3 regions of the Priestia sp. FSL R5-0597 genome follow, and region 1 is predicted to be linked to each of the others. Evidence: predicted binding sites of a transcription regulator. Region 1 holds the regulator's gene; each other region holds the start of a gene.
What was found. The regulator LexA, encoded in region 1, represses DNA repair genes until DNA is damaged. The targets are predictions, from matches to a motif close to CGAACATATGTTCG.

Region 1 (5,176 bases):
TCAGGCTTTATTTTAAATATTGCAGTACTTGGCATCTCGGTATTACTTGAGATGTTTGTCCTCTTTAAGGCAATGAAAGAAATTTTGCACGATGTCGGAATGAATACTGCAGAGGTCAATGTTTTTACGCAAAGCTTTGTTCATCTAAAGAAAGCAAAGCCAGCAACTAAGCTTGTTTTTATGGAAGATCTGGTAGCCACTGGAGGAGGCGTATTGGCTTTAATTGCCGTTTTTATTTCGCGGTTTACGCCTTTTCATCAAGCTGAAGGAATTGCTTCTATGCTAATTGGTCTTATGATGTTTTTTGTAGTAGGACGAGTATTTTTAGATAACGCTGCTGGAGCGCTTGGTGAAGCAGATAAAGAAATGGAAATGAAAATTGGCGCCATTGTTATGCAAGATGTACAAGTGCGTGATATTCAAACGTTAATGGTGATGAAAGAAGGAGAAGAGCTTCACGTTGAATTAAAAGTAGAAATTGATCCTTCTTTAACAGTAGCAGAAGCGGATGATATTAAAGATCGTCTCGAAAATCGTATTTTACAGGAAAAAGGAATAACGGATGTCATTATTGAATTTGATGAAGATGATGGAATTCCTGACTGGGTGACAAGCGATTTACAGCTTCAAAAAGAATAAAAACAATAGGCTGAAACAAAAGTATTTTAGTTGAAAAGAAATCTGGACGAGTTTGATTCTTGATGGAGAATCAAACTCGTTCGGATTTTTTTATGGTTAGGGTGAACGTTGGTTTTCTGTATGTAGCTACTTCTAGCAGTTGATTGGAGGGCAAGACGAAGACTCCTGCGGGAAAAGCGGAAGGGGTGAGACCCTGCAGGAGCGCAAGCGACGAGGAGGCTCACCGGTCGCCCGCGGAAAGCGAAGTCTTGCACGGAAATCAACAGAGGTGTCACAAGCAATCCCTGCTAGCTTATTTATTTCATTTGTTTCCCTTTAGACTTGCTTAATTTAGTTATGTCTCAATCTCTTCTTTTTTATCATGTATTTTCTGATGCGAACAGCTTTTATGTTTTAAATCGATCTTTTAATAAATTCCATAGGGAACTCACTCCGAGACTAATGCTGATCAGAATTCCTGATAAAGCTACTATTAAAGCGATATATTCAAAGATAGAAAACTGCTTCATACTATCCCAATTGATGTTTCCCTTTAGCTTGCTAATAACTAAATTCATTCCGTAAATACCGGAAAGAACGGTATAAATCGTTAAAATTAATAATAAGTAATTGTGACGCTTGGCCGCGATTTTCTCTTGATTTTGATACAAAGTACCAAGGGTTTCTTTGACTTCTTGATAAAGAGAATTGATGTGGAAGATTTTTTTAAAGAGCTCAGAAAACTCTTGACCTTCCGTGCGAGAGCTAATTTCTAAAAATAAATATTTACCTGAAAATACAGTAATAGAGCGAATTAGTCGCTCGATGCCCTCTGAATTTTTATGAAACGTGAGCTGAGAATACTCATAGGATAGTTTTAGCAACACGATTTTATAGAAAAAATGCAAAAATAAATTATAGTAATGTTGGCCAAATAGATGATTCATCAAAAGCTGATCCGTTTTAGAGTCTGTCGATTTAGAAATACACGAAAACACATGGTCTGTTATAACGTAATAGGTTTCAGGAGCCCATCTGGAATACACGTGTTTGGTATTATACGTTTTAATATACTCATGGTTGTGTGCAGAGATAAACGGTTTCCCGTCAGGCGTATAGCTATTTAGCTGCCCAGTACGAAATAAAGTTGTGGAGTTAATCTCTTGCTCTTGATTTACCGTTACATAACTTAATACAAACATCCGTTCATCGATAAAATAAGGAAGACTCCCGACGTGCTGTTCACGCGTCGCTTCTTTTTTGATGTGTTCGTTCAAAAATGGCGCGAGCTGTGAAAAAATATAATCCTGTACTTTGCTATAGCGATGATGTTCATAGGTAATGGTGGATCCATGCTCTTCAGCAAGCTTCGGTTCTAATACACGAAAATGATTCATGAATTCTAAAATGTCATCATAGGTGTAATGATTATGACTCATCTCAGTGCGAATGGTCATGACGCCAATTTCAAAAGGACATAAAAAAACATCCACAGACAGCACGTTGCTAGACACGGTGGTGGAGGAAGTTTGTAGCGTAACGGTATGGTCTATTTTTTTTGAAAATCGAAGCAAGCCTTCTTTTTCGCACGAATCAGGAAATAGAATACATTCAATGTAAGGAAGAAAATATTGATCCAAGCTATCATGAGATACGTAATACTGTTCTCCGTAGTATTCTTTTTCTACATGTTTGTTTTGAATGGAAAAAAACTCAAACATATTTGCTTCTAGTGCATGAACAAGCTGCTCTTTATTTTTTCGATCAAAGGAAAAAGGAAAAAGAAACATGTTCATTGCTTTGGTAGGCATAATAGTTTGAAATGGTTCTGTTTTCCTTGGTGTATTGGTCATAAACTACATCCTTCTTATAGTCGGTTGTATTTTTTTTGAGAGTCGAAAAAATGCAGACAGAAAGTAAAAGGTAAAACAGGCTTTATAAAAACCGCTCTACCTGCCTGTAATGATTCGACGTATCATTTATAATATGCCAATTTTTTTAGAAAACAAACGTAAAAAAAACCAACTAACATCATGATTAGTTGGTTTTACATACAGTGTGATTAGTGAATCGTGCGATATACACCAGTGACTTTTCCTAAAATCGTTACGTGGCGAAGAATAATAGGCGCCATCGTTGAATTTTCAGGCTGTAAACGAACGAAATTTTCTTCTTTAAAGAAACGTTTTACCGTTGCTTCGTTGTCCTCGGTCATAGCGACCACAATATCTCCGTTATTAGCAGTTTGCTGCTGACGTACGATTACCATATCGCCATCTAGAATACCTGCTTCAATCATACTTTCTCCCATAATTTCAAGCATAAATACATGATCATCTGGAGAAACGAATTTATCTGGAAGAGGGAAATATTCTTCCACATTTTCAACGGCTGTTATAGGAAGACCCGCTGTTACTTTACCGATAACAGGAACATTAATGACATTGCTTTTAGGGATGTTTACTTCGTCTAGTTGAAGAACTTCGATTGCTCTTGGTTTTGTTGGATCTCTGCGAATTAACCCTTTGCTTTCTAAACGAGCTAAATGCCCGTGTACAGTGGAACTAGAGGCTAATCCAACCGCTTCCCCAATCTCACGAACAGAAGGCGGATAACCTTTTAATTTTACTTCGTGCTTAATAAAATCTAGTATGTCTTGTTGACGTTTTGATAGCTTCATATTTTTCACCTCGATTTTAGCTATTCTTTAGGTGAATTATACCACGTGATGTGTCAATATACAAACATAAGTTCGAAGAATTCCATTGACAGAAACAAATGTTCTCAATAAAATAAGAACATATATTCTGATAGGGGGATCATAATATGCACCAATTCTTACATTCTATGAAACATTACGCTATTTTTTTTGCAGTTATCGCTGCACTTACATATGTATTGACGCTGGTTTTAGGAGCGGATAAAGTAGATTTAGACAAATATTCAACGGTTACTATTACAAAAGGAGATACGCTTTGGGACTTGTCCAACAAGTATCATAATCACCATCATTTGACCACCAATGAATTTGTCAAATGGGTTGAAGACGTCAATGATCTAAACTCAGACACTGCCCAGTCTTTATCTCCTGGAGATAAATTATATATTCCTGTTTTAAAAAAAGAGTTACATAATCAAGTGGCAATTGAACAGTAGTGTGTAACGGCCGTTCCTGAATATTGTTAGAAGCCGAAAAGGTCGTGATAAAAGTGGACGCCATTATTTATTGCCGTGTAAGTACGGATAAAAAAACCCAAGAAACATCTTTACAGCGCCAGCAAGAAGAATTAAAAAAGCTTGCTGATCTTCACCATCTAAAAGTAAAAAAAGTCGTAATGGAAAAAGCAAGCGGATATGACGTAGACAGAGAGGGTATATTGGATGTTCTTCATACAATGAAAGAAGAAAAAATATCTGTGCTGCTCATTCAAGACGAAACGCGATTAGGCAGAGGAAATGCCCGAATTGCGCTTCTTCATGCTTTTCATAAAGAAAATGCTACGATTTATACGATTAGTCATCAAGGTCAGCTTCAGCTTTCAGAATCTGATTCGATGGTGTTAGATATTATTAGCTTAGTGGAAGAGCATCAGCGGAAATTACATAATGCTAAAATTAAAAGAGGAATGAAAAGAGCCGTAGAAAACGGTTATCGTCCGCAGCAAAATTTAAAAAATCAAGGAGTTAACTCAGGAAGAGAAAAAAAAGAAGCGCCGATTGAAGAAATTGTCCGCCTTCGTCATAAGGGCTTAACCTTTGCTGAAATTTCAGTTACGCTAAAAGGTTTTGGTTATAATATTTCAAAAGCAACGGTACATCGTCGCTATCAAGAGTATCAAGAGAGTGCTCAATCTCTTGATAAAACGAAAGAGATTTAGTAAGATGACTACATGTTGCCGGAACGGTTCGGTAATTTTAATTATTGATTATAAGGAGATAGGTTTTATATGCTATCAAAAGATAAACTTGCTCGTATTAATGCTCTTTCAAAAAAGGCAAAGGCTGAAGGTCTGACAGAATCTGAAGCGAAAGAACAGCAAGAGCTACGTCAGGAATATTTAAAAGTTTTCCGACAATCTATGACAAACCACCTTCATACGATTAAAGTTGTGGACGAGGAAGGTAAAGATGTTACGCCTAAGAAGTTAAAAGAGAGCAAAAAGAAGCGTCTTCACTAAGACGTTCTAGTAAAACTAGAGGGAGAGTTCCCTCTAGTTTTTTGTATATTTTTAATAAGGCACACAAAAACTGTAAAAGTGGAAATTTTTTTGGTTCAAGTATTGTACAAATAAGCAAATCATTAGTATGATAACATATGTACATAGTTTTGAAAGGAATGAAGAGTATGACACAACGTATTGAAGATCTTTCGATTGCAACAATTCGTACTTTATCAATCGATGCGATTGAGAAAGCAAATTCAGGTCACCCAGGTATGCCAATGGGAGCTGCTCCAATGGCATATACATTGTGGACAAAATTTATGAACATCAATCCAAAGAATCCAAACTGGTTCAACCGTGACCGCTTTGTATTATCAGCAGGACACGGATCAGCA
Region 2 (5,176 bases), 2.1 Mb from region 1:
TTCTTTTAATGAAGATATCGATGGAAAAGAACTACCTTTACTTACTGCTTTAGAGCATGCAGTAGGCTATGGCTTTCCTTCTCTTGTTGTATGTATTCCAAACAAACTTGCCTATTTTGAAGCTGAACAAGTTTATGGTCCTCCACCACGTTACATTTTAAAGCGATAAAAAAAGCCCTTCTAAAGGGCTTTTATACGCGCTGTATCTATCCATTTGTTTTTATTAGCGTTAACTTTTTATGCTTCCAATGAAATGAATGGGCTTGAAGCTGCCGGGAAAGGCATTTTAAGCTTTTATTAGCTTTCGTTTTCACTATCGCTATCATTATCATTATCGTTGTCAGTATTACCATATTTAAAATCAATAATGTTTTTTCTAATTTCTTCTCTGATTTCAGGGTTTTCTTTTAAGAAAACCTTAGCGTTTTCTCGTCCCTGCCCTAAACGTTCCCCATTATAAGAAAACCAAGATCCAGACTTTTGAACAATATCTACTTCAGAACCAATATCTAAGATTTCTCCTTCTCTTGAGATACCTTCTCCATACATAATATCTACTTCAGCAATGCGGAAAGGAGGTGCCATCTTATTTTTGACTACTTTAATTCTTGTTTTGTTACCAACTATGTCATTTCCCAGTTTAAGTTGTTCAGCGCGGCGAACCTCAAGGCGAACGGAAGAATAGAATTTTAGCGCTCTTCCGCCTGGCGTTGTTTCAGGATTTCCAAACATAACGCCTACTTTCTCCCTGATTTGGTTGATGAAAATAGCAATGGTTTTAGACTTATTAATTGCTCCAGATAGTTTACGAAGGGCTTGAGACATCAAACGAGCTTGTAGACCTACGTGAGAATCTCCCATTTCTCCCTCAATTTCTTTTTGAGGAACTAATGCTGCTACCGAGTCAACAACAATAATATCTACAGCACCACTTCTAACTAATGCTTCAGCAATTTCAAGTGCCTGCTCACCAGTATCTGGTTGAGATAACAGTAACTCATCAATATCTACACCTAGTTTTCTTGCGTAAACTGGATCAAGTGCGTGTTCAGCATCAATAAAGGCAGCTCGACCTCCATTTTTTTGTACTTCTGCAATCGCATGTAAGGAAACTGTTGTTTTACCTGAGCTTTCGGGTCCGTACACTTCCATGATTCTTCCTTTTGGATAACCATTAATTCCAAGAGCGATATCTAAAGCTAATGAGCCTGAGCTAGATGCCTCAACTTTTGTATGTGTGCCTTCCCCCATCTTAATAATTGATCCTGTACCGAATTGTTTTTCAATTTGTTTTAGAGCCATATCTAGTGCTGCTTGTTTATCATTCATAATTTAAAACCTCCGATTGTTAGTACGTTTACAGTAAACGACAATGTATGTGGATAAATAATAAGGATTGGCTCAAATGTTTTTGCTCCGTGCGAGAAAATTTTGTGTTTAACTGTCTTGGTTTATTCTGTTGTTCCTTTATTTATCTCTAAACCCTTAATATCGAACAAATGTTCCTGTTGTGTAATCATACAATAAACGCATCTAGTTGTAAAGGAGAAAGTTTTGTACAAACCAGCCAAAGAAATATCTTTTTTGTAAAAAGTAGGTTTATACCTTTAATACTTACAGTTATTGAAACTTCAATCTATAAAATAACCCTTATTATACGCTCAAAAAATAATTCATCCTCTTATATACATTATGTCATGTGCTTAGACTATCCACTAACAAAAGGGATAAATTATAATAGATTTATTAGAGAAATTTTCAACCTAATAAATTCAAATGAAATTCGTTATTAAAAATGTGATACATTAAATAAGAGACAAGAAATGAAAGGAGTTTTTTTAATGAGTAACCATGAAGCACAAAATGAATTGCCACCAAAAACATGTACAATCGATCGACTTGTAACAATGCCGGATGATGTAAATAAAGTAATCAAAGGCAGCAAAACAGCAACTCGCCGAAATGGAAGATATGCTGATGTAGGAGAGATAATGGTTTTAGAAGATCAAAAATTTGTAGTGGAACGAGTTTATTCTCAATCACTAGGTGAATTAACAGATGAAAATGCTCGCCAGGAAGGCTATGCTACAGTAGAGGAATATAAACAATCTATTTTGTCTTATCATCCTGGGATGCCTTGGCTTCCGCAAATGAGGGTATGGGTGCATGAGTTCAGATTAGTTAACGATTGATAGGTAAAAGAAATGGATTTGTTGTACCGTATATTAGTATATATTCATGTTTCTAGTGTCATTTTATCGATTGGTCCTTTTTTTATTCTCTTGCCAATTGTTAAAAAACTACATAGTTCAAGAGAACAAGAAATGAATGCCTATTTGATCACATTTCAATCTGTTGTTAGGCTCGCAAAACATACGGGCCATGTTCTTGTTATCACAGGGATACTCCTCGTTATGTGTGGCCCATGGACGTGGACTACGCCGTGGATTATAATGACACTGATTTTCCTTTTTTGCTCCTTGTTCTTTCTGGCCCGTGCTTTTTCACCAACACTTCGAAAGTACAAGGAGGAAGGACAAAATAAAAAAGAACTGGCAACTAAACTAGAGCGATCTATTTGGATTTATATCATTCTATTAATGACTATGCTTTGGTTTATGGTCGGTAAGCCAACTTTTTGGTGACACCCATCCATTTGTCATCACTAAGAGTAAATAGTTAAACTGATTATTTTCATCAAATACTTTACGTTTTACTTAACATAACTCGTATTTTCGGTATGAAAAAAGATTTTTGCTTGTATATCAGATGCACATTTGGATTAAAAATTAAAAACCCCTATTAACCGTATGTTAAAGGGGTTCTTACTTATTGTTTAAACTCCAAGTATGAAGTTCTTATAGAAGAATACACTAAATATCAATATGTTTCAAGTCAACCCAAGTAATTATCTACTTGTTGCTACTATTAATAGGTTGATCTATAGATTGTTGGGTCTCAAATAGAGAGGTCTTAATGCCGATTAAAGACGCCACAATCGTTAGGATGCCTGCTGAAATAAAAATTAAAGAGACGCTAATATATTCAGCTGCAACACCTGCTAACATTCCACTAATCGGTAAAGCCAAAAAAGCTAACATACGAGTTGAACTAATTACTCTTCCCAATAAGGCTGATGGCACAATCTCTTGCCTAAGGGTAAACCAATTAATTGCTAATAATGTTACCGAACCGACAATTACAATTCTACAGACTATTAACAAAATAACTGCAGTGTTTGAAAAAGTAAGGATAGTTTGACCTAAACCTATTATTACACCACAATAGATAATTATATTTCCCCGTGGTAATTTATTTAGTTTATTTGCAGCATAAATTGCTACAAATGACCCTAAGGTTTGTAGGGAAAATATTAAACCAATATACTGTGCCGATAAATGTAAATTATCCTTTAGATGAAACATAAATAAAGCTTCCATAGCACCATAACCCACATTGATTAAGAATATGAGAATAGTCCCTATCAAAATCTTTTTAGTATTTATAACGTATTTAACTCCTTCAGCTATTGAATTCATTATAGAACTATTAACTGGATTCTGGCTTTTATATTTCTTAGTTATTAAGCCAATGAATATTCCAGAAAGAAAATACGTGAAAAAATTAAAATATAATAAGTTATGAGTTCCAACCAAAGCAATTAAAATGCCTGCTATTGAAGGGCCTGCAAAGGTTGTGATTGTCTCTGATAACTTGAATAAAGAGTTACCCTGTATTAAATTTTCACCTTCTAAAATTTCTGGTATGACTGATTCAAAACTTGGATGATAAAATGCACTCACAGCTGATATTAAAAAAGCTACCACATATACAATCCATATATCTAACACGTTTATTAAAGCTGCAAGAGGTATGATAATAATTAAAATGGCTGATAAAATATCACCTATTAATAAAATGTATTTCTTACTTATACGATCAGCTAAGGCTCCGCCTAACAAACTAAACAATACTTGAGGCGTAATTTCTAAAACAAATGTTAATGCCATTAAACTTGGTGATTTAGTCAAATCATATACTAATAAAGGCAGTGCGATTTGAAAAAAAGACGTGCCCAACTTACTTGTTGTGGCACTTAAAAATAAGCATAAAAAATCTCTGTTCTTTAGTACTTCATAAGATTTCAACATTTACCCCCCCATCATAATTATTTACCTGCTGTTACAGGTGCGGAATGGCAAACTGGACAATCCTCTTTCTTATTCCACTCTGAAATAGGGTAAGTTTGATATGTAAGGAAATTTAATTCCATCATTTTCCCTAATGATGTTGGAGTTTGAATACCTGTTACCAACCCTAAAAATTCATTTACAATAGCACCAGCCAACATAGCTACATTAGGACTAATCGCAGCATTATTTCGTTGAAAATTTATCTGATGCATACTGTCAAGTTGCTTATTAACTATAACATCACTTTCAATTATGGTTTGTTTATGACACTCTACACACCCAGTTTTTCCTGGTAACATAGAATAAAATCTGCCCCTTGTGTTTAGGACTCCACCTGAAACTAACGGCTTTCCTAACTTCACTACTGCTTCATTCACCCAGTCCTGTATATGAAGGGTTGGTTTATCGGCTACACAAATTACATAATCACTACCTTCAATATGTGCCATTACATCTTCAGCACATTCTATACGCTTATTAGTAACGTTTAACTTAACATTAGGATTAAAACGCGATATTCTTTCCTTTGCTAATTCCGTTTTTAACTTATTAATATCTTTTTCAGAATATAACAACTGTCTATTAAAATTGCTTAATTCCAAAGTATCAAAATCCAATGCATTAATGTTATGAAAACCTAATGCAGATAGATGATATAGTATTTGACTACCTAAACCTCCGATTCCGAGCAAAGCAACCTTTGTATTTATGATAGTTTCTTGCACATTGTACTTATTGTCCTCTAAAGACGTAAAAAGCGAAAAATAATTAAGGTTTGCTTTGTATCTTTCGAGTTCATAATCTCCTATAGATTGAGGATTCAAAGAATTATCTTCTAAATATTTCTCTGTATCTAATGCCTTTATCCCTTCCAATACCTCATTTTCTTTTATGTTTGGATACTTTTCTTGGACTAAATGTATTATTTCTTCTATAGAATTTTTTCCGTTAATAAGAGAAATTAAATACTTAATACTTCCACT
Region 3 (5,176 bases), on a different contig from region 1:
AAGACTCCAATTAGAATAGCCAATAATAAGTTTTTGTGTAGAATTAGGTGAACTAAGATAGTAATAGTCAACTTTATTATTATAAAAGAATATAAACCACCCAACGATTGCTATAGGTACAATAAAGAATGGCCCAATTACACCCCAGAAGACTTTAGACTCCTTTGTTTTGCTAACAGTTATAAGGACTATGTATAGATAGATAAAGTGCAGGACAAAAATCAAAAGATATATTGAAACCCTTAAAGAGAAAACGTATAGGCTCTTTAATGCTAAAAGATAAAAGAATAAATCTATAGTAAGAAGGATGATAGCTGACATTTTCAATATACTCTTATTACTTTTATATTTCATTTACTATAAATCCTTGTAAACGCTAGAATATAATTGACAGTTTTTGCTCAATGTAATTTTACACTTTTGCTTCAATAAGCTAGAACTCTAGTAAAATAATAGAAGGTGTTATTTTACTGGGGGGACAGCGTCTTGGAGGAGAAGTTAATGCTTTATTTAAATATTCAACAATTACATCAACGGAAGTTTAAAGTATCTCAAATTGCACAGGAGCTCAAAGTATCAAGACCAACCGTTTATAAATATTTAAAAATGACATTTGAAGAGACAAAAGCATACATGGAACAGCTTCAAGGCAAAGGTAAGAAATTGGATCCCTACAGGGATTGGATTATCGCTTGGCTTGAAGAATACCCTCATCTCAGTGCAGCGCAAATCCACGATTGGCTCTTAGAGCGTTATCCCGATTTAGTTGTTGGCGAGAGTACAGTAAGAGCATATGTGAAAGAGATGCGGGAGATTTATCAGATTGAGAAAAAAGTAATAATTCGGCAGTATGAAGCAATCCCTGAACAACCTATGGGTAAGCAAATCCAGGTGGATTGGGGAGAAACGAAACAGAAGACAACTGAAAAGAATGAAATTAAACTATATTTCATCGCTTTTGTCTTAGCTCACTCTCGATACAAATACATGGAGTGGCAGGACCGGCCTTTTACGACAAATGATGCCATACGATGTCATGAAAATGCATTTCAATTTTACGGAGGACGCACAGAAGAAATTGTGTATGATCAGGATCGTTTAATTACAGTAAGCGAAAATTCAGGTCAGCTACTTTTAACTTCTGAGTTTCAAAGCTATGTAAATGAACGTAAGTTTAAAGTTCATTTATGTCGTAAGGCAGACCCAGAATCAAAAGGAATGATTGAGAACGTTGTAAAGTACATAAAGGGAAATTTCGCAGACAGCCGAGTATTTAGCAATATTGAAGATTGGAATAACCGTGCGTTACAGTGGCTACATCGCACTGGAAATCAACATGTTCATCAGACAACGAAAAAAAGACCAGCTGAAGTGTTCCCCGTCGAAAAGCAACACTTACAGCCCGTCTCTTCACCACTCTCATACGAAAGCGTCATTACCCCAAGTATAACAAGGAATATTAGTAAGGACAATACAATACGGTTTAAATCAAACCGTTATTCCGTTCCTCTCGGAACGTATAGTGCAGCCTCTGATAATGAGGTTTTTATTGAAGTCACTTCGAGCCAACCGCCAACGCTGATTATCCGTAAACAGTTAGAGGGAGAAGTAATTGCTGAACATAGCATTAGTAATGAAAAGGGAAAGCTTATTCAACATCTACATCATATCCGGGATCGTTCAAAAGGTATTGAAGAATTTAAGCAACAACTGGTTTCACATTTTGAAGATCAGGAACGTGCAACTTCTTATTTAAATGAAATTTGTTTAAGATACCCACGGTATCGGCGTGATCAGCTCATAATTATTCAAAACGTCATTGAGAAATATCCAATGTGGATTGAAGCCACTTTGACTAAATGCATGATAGATAAACTTTACAGCGCCAATGACTTTCGGGATATAGCAAACCATCAAAATGCATTACAAACTGAATGTACCCAAAAGGTGAAGCCTCCCTTTATAAAACATTCAGGTAAAGACAACATCATAGTGACAACTCGCTCCCTTACTACTTACACAAGTATTTTAGGGGGTGAACCACAGTGAATAAGACTGTAAATGACTTGCAGGAGCACTTTCGCCAATTAAGGTTATCGGAAACAGCTGAGGAGCTACCAAAGCTCCTACGTGAGGCTGAAAAATCTTCTTGGACGTATTTAGAATTTCTTGAATCTATCACACGTTATGAACTGAGAAAACGTGAAGTAAAGAGTTTAGAAAGAAGAATGAAGTGGGCGCACTTCCCTTACGTGAAGTCATTAAGTGAATTTAATTTAGAAGAGCAAACAGCTTTAACGGGGCGCCAATTGACCCAGCTCGCAGAGCTAAACTGGCTTGAGCAGCAGTATAATTTAATTTTATTGGGACCGCCAGGCGTTGGTAAAACATTTTTAGCAATCGGTTTGGGAATTGAGTCTATTCACAGAGGTTTCAACGTCTATTTCGTAACTATGGGTGAGCTTATTCATCTTTTAAAAACGGAAGAATTTCTAAATAAATCAAAAGTGCAGCTAAAGCGATTAAGAGGCGCCGATCTGGTCATTATTGATGATTTAATGTATATGGCAATGGATCAGCGAGAAGCAAATTTGTTTTTTCATTTAATTAATCATTTGTATGAACGAAGTTCCATCATTCTTACATCCAATAAAAGCCCTGAACAGTGGGGTGAATTAATGGGAGATCAGGGAATTACCACTGCGATTTTAGATCGTTTACTTCATCGTGTAGAAGTCATTCATATGGATGGAGATAGCTATCGAATGAAACATCGAAAAAGTGTATTTTCAGCTGAAGTGTAAAAAGTAAATAAGCAAAAAGTGTAAAATTCTACTTGACGTCTACAATCCTCCTCCTTTTAATCTAGAAATGTTAAATATCGCTGCTATTAATATCAAGTGAGTAGCAACGAGGTATATAATTTTGGACTTTTCTAGGCGAGTTAAATAGATCACTCTTACTGAATATCGTAAATCCAACCTCTTCCACCTCTATAAATGTATTGACTTTATATATATCGACATTTTTAAATTCTATGGGCCTATTCCATTGTCTCGAAGGAATTAAATCCTGTTCTGCAAGACTTTCCCCGTGAAAAATGAATACACCCAGTCCATTATTAACTAATACCTCTGTTAACCCACTAACAAGATTCAATTTTTCTACAGAGTCAACTTTGATAATAGCACCATCTGATGAAAACTCAAAAAAAGAAACATTATTTTCAATTAAAGTCTCTTTTTCATATCCCAATATCATTGACTCTAAAACAAAGAAAACTGGTAAACGGAACATTCTTTGAATTAAGGAAGTAATCAGATCATGCTTGATCTCACTAATCCCTACAGTAATAGATACAAAATTATCCTTTGGAAAGTCAAAGCTATTAACTATACTTTGGTCTGAATATTGCACAAAATATTCTTTTTTCAACTTCTAGCTCCTTTAGTATTTAATCCTTTTAAACCCTTACTTTTACGTTATAAAACCATTGACCCTTTTAATGTACCAATAAACTCTTTGTAAGTGATAGCAATAATCGGGAAAACTTTAGATTTCATCCTTGAATAAAGAACGTTTGTTCGTATATAATATAGAGAACAAACGTTCTTTTATTTAAGGAGTTCTTTCTATGGATGATGGACAGCTACCAAACAGAGTGATTATATGTATCGACATGAAGGCATTCTTTGCTTCGGTTTCTTCTGTCATACGGGGGTTAGATCCGTTGAAAACAAGGCTTGCGGTGGTAGGAGATATCAAAAGGTCAGGCTCGGTTGTGCTAGCTGCCACACCTTTATTAAAGAAAGAAGGGATTAAAACAGGAAGTCGTCTTTTCGACATTCCTAAAAGGAAAGATATCCATGTGGTGAATCCATCCATGGAGAGATATATCAAGGCTTCGAACTATATTTCAAGTTTGGTGTTACAGTATGTGGCTCCTGAAGACTTTCATGCGTATAGCATTGATGAGTTGTTTATTGATGCGACAGCTTCTTTGCATTTATTCGCTCAAACACCAGAAGAACTGGCCCATAAAATCATCCATGAGATTTATCGCAAGACACGGCTGACAGCTACCGCAGGTATCGGTCCTAATCTCTTACTGGCGAAGGTGAGCTTAGATCATGAGGCCAAGAATAGCCCAACAGGAATTGCGTATTGGCGATATGAGGATATTCCCTTTAAATTGTGGTCCATTTATCCGATGAAGGATTTCTGGGGGATCTCGTCTGCTACGGAAAGGCGCTTAAATCGTTTGGGCATTCACTCCATAAAGGAACTCGCTCTTTCTTCAAAAGAGATGTTACAAAAGGAATTTGGCATTCTGGGTGAAGAGCTGCATCAACATGCGAATGGCATTGATTACAGTCGCATTTCTGATGTGTATATTCCTAGCTCTCGTTCATTTGGAAAAAGTCAGATTCTCTTTCGCGATTATACAAACCGAAAAGAAGTGGAGTTATTGCTGTTGGAGCTATTGGACGATGTCTGTTTTCGCTTACGCATGCATCAAGTGGTGGCTCAAACGATTCATCTATCGATTGGCTACAACAAACAAACAGGTGGAGGCTTCTCCAGACAAAAGAAAATGGGGAGAGCTTCGAACTTAAGCCAGGATATCTTTCCCTATTGTTTAACCATTTTACATATCTATGATAGTGGCATGCCGATTCGCTCCATCGGTATTTCCTTATCCAACACTAGCATTCAAGAAGAAGAGCAAATGAGCTTGTTTGAGGACATTGATCAGCGTGAAAGAGCCTATGCTCTTGCCAAAACGATTGATGACATTCGGCTGCGTTATGGCAAGAATAGTGTACTACGTGCGTCTAGTCACCTTCCTCATTCAACAGCTCGTTATCGAAATGGTCTTATGGGTGGCCATAAAGCTTAAGGAGGAAAAAGAGATGGCACCTAGAGGAATGAAAAAATGGCGTCCATTCGCCACTATGCCAGAGCAATACATAGGGTTAAAAGAAATGATAAATAAGCAAGCAGAAGTAGCTCAACCTGTTTTAACAGAAGAGCAAATGGAACAAATCAATTTCACCTTGATTGAAGCCTTACATACAAATAAACAAGTATACCTTACCTATTACAAGAAAGGCCAATGCATAACAGAGACAGGATTCATTCAGTTTGTGGATTCTCTTGGGAATTTATTTACTTT

Region 2: recA (recombinase RecA) is a predicted target of LexA. The motif match lies at 1,493-1,506, and genes of this name have one in related genera.
Region 3: MKX72_RS27585 (Y-family DNA polymerase) is a predicted target of LexA. The motif match lies at 3,574-3,587, and genes of this name have one in related genera.

The regions. Positions count from the first base shown of each region.
Region 1 covers NZ_JBBOUZ010000001.1:3,893,269-3,898,444, reverse strand. The annotation lists gene MKX72_RS20685 (cation diffusion facilitator family transporter) at 1-639, shown strand, start outside; gene MKX72_RS20680 (hypothetical protein) at 779-958, shown strand; gene MKX72_RS20675 (hypothetical protein) at 1,026-2,471, opposite strand; gene lexA (transcriptional repressor LexA) at 2,681-3,298, opposite strand; gene yneA (cell division suppressor protein YneA) at 3,445-3,774, shown strand; gene MKX72_RS20660 (YneB family resolvase-like protein) at 3,828-4,496, shown strand; gene MKX72_RS20655 (DUF896 domain-containing protein) at 4,566-4,796, shown strand; gene tkt (transketolase) at 4,964-5,176, shown strand, end outside.
Region 2 covers NZ_JBBOUZ010000001.1:1,750,831-1,756,006, reverse strand. The annotation lists gene MKX72_RS08915 (hypothetical protein) at 1-169, shown strand, start outside; gene recA (recombinase RecA) at 298-1,329, opposite strand; gene MKX72_RS08905 (ASCH domain-containing protein) at 1,842-2,192, shown strand; gene MKX72_RS08900 (DUF2269 family protein) at 2,211-2,645, shown strand; gene MKX72_RS08895 (MFS transporter) at 2,913-4,148, opposite strand; gene MKX72_RS08890 (HesA/MoeB/ThiF family protein) at 4,169-5,176, opposite strand, start outside.
Region 3 covers NZ_JBBOUZ010000003.1:48,038-53,213, reverse strand. The annotation lists gene MKX72_RS27605 (hypothetical protein) at 1-321, opposite strand, end outside; gene istA (IS21 family transposase) at 502-2,049, shown strand; gene istB (IS21-like element helper ATPase IstB) at 2,046-2,804, shown strand; gene MKX72_RS27590 (hypothetical protein) at 2,875-3,435, opposite strand; gene MKX72_RS27585 (Y-family DNA polymerase) at 3,635-4,900, shown strand; gene MKX72_RS27580 (YolD-like family protein) at 4,914-5,176, shown strand, end outside.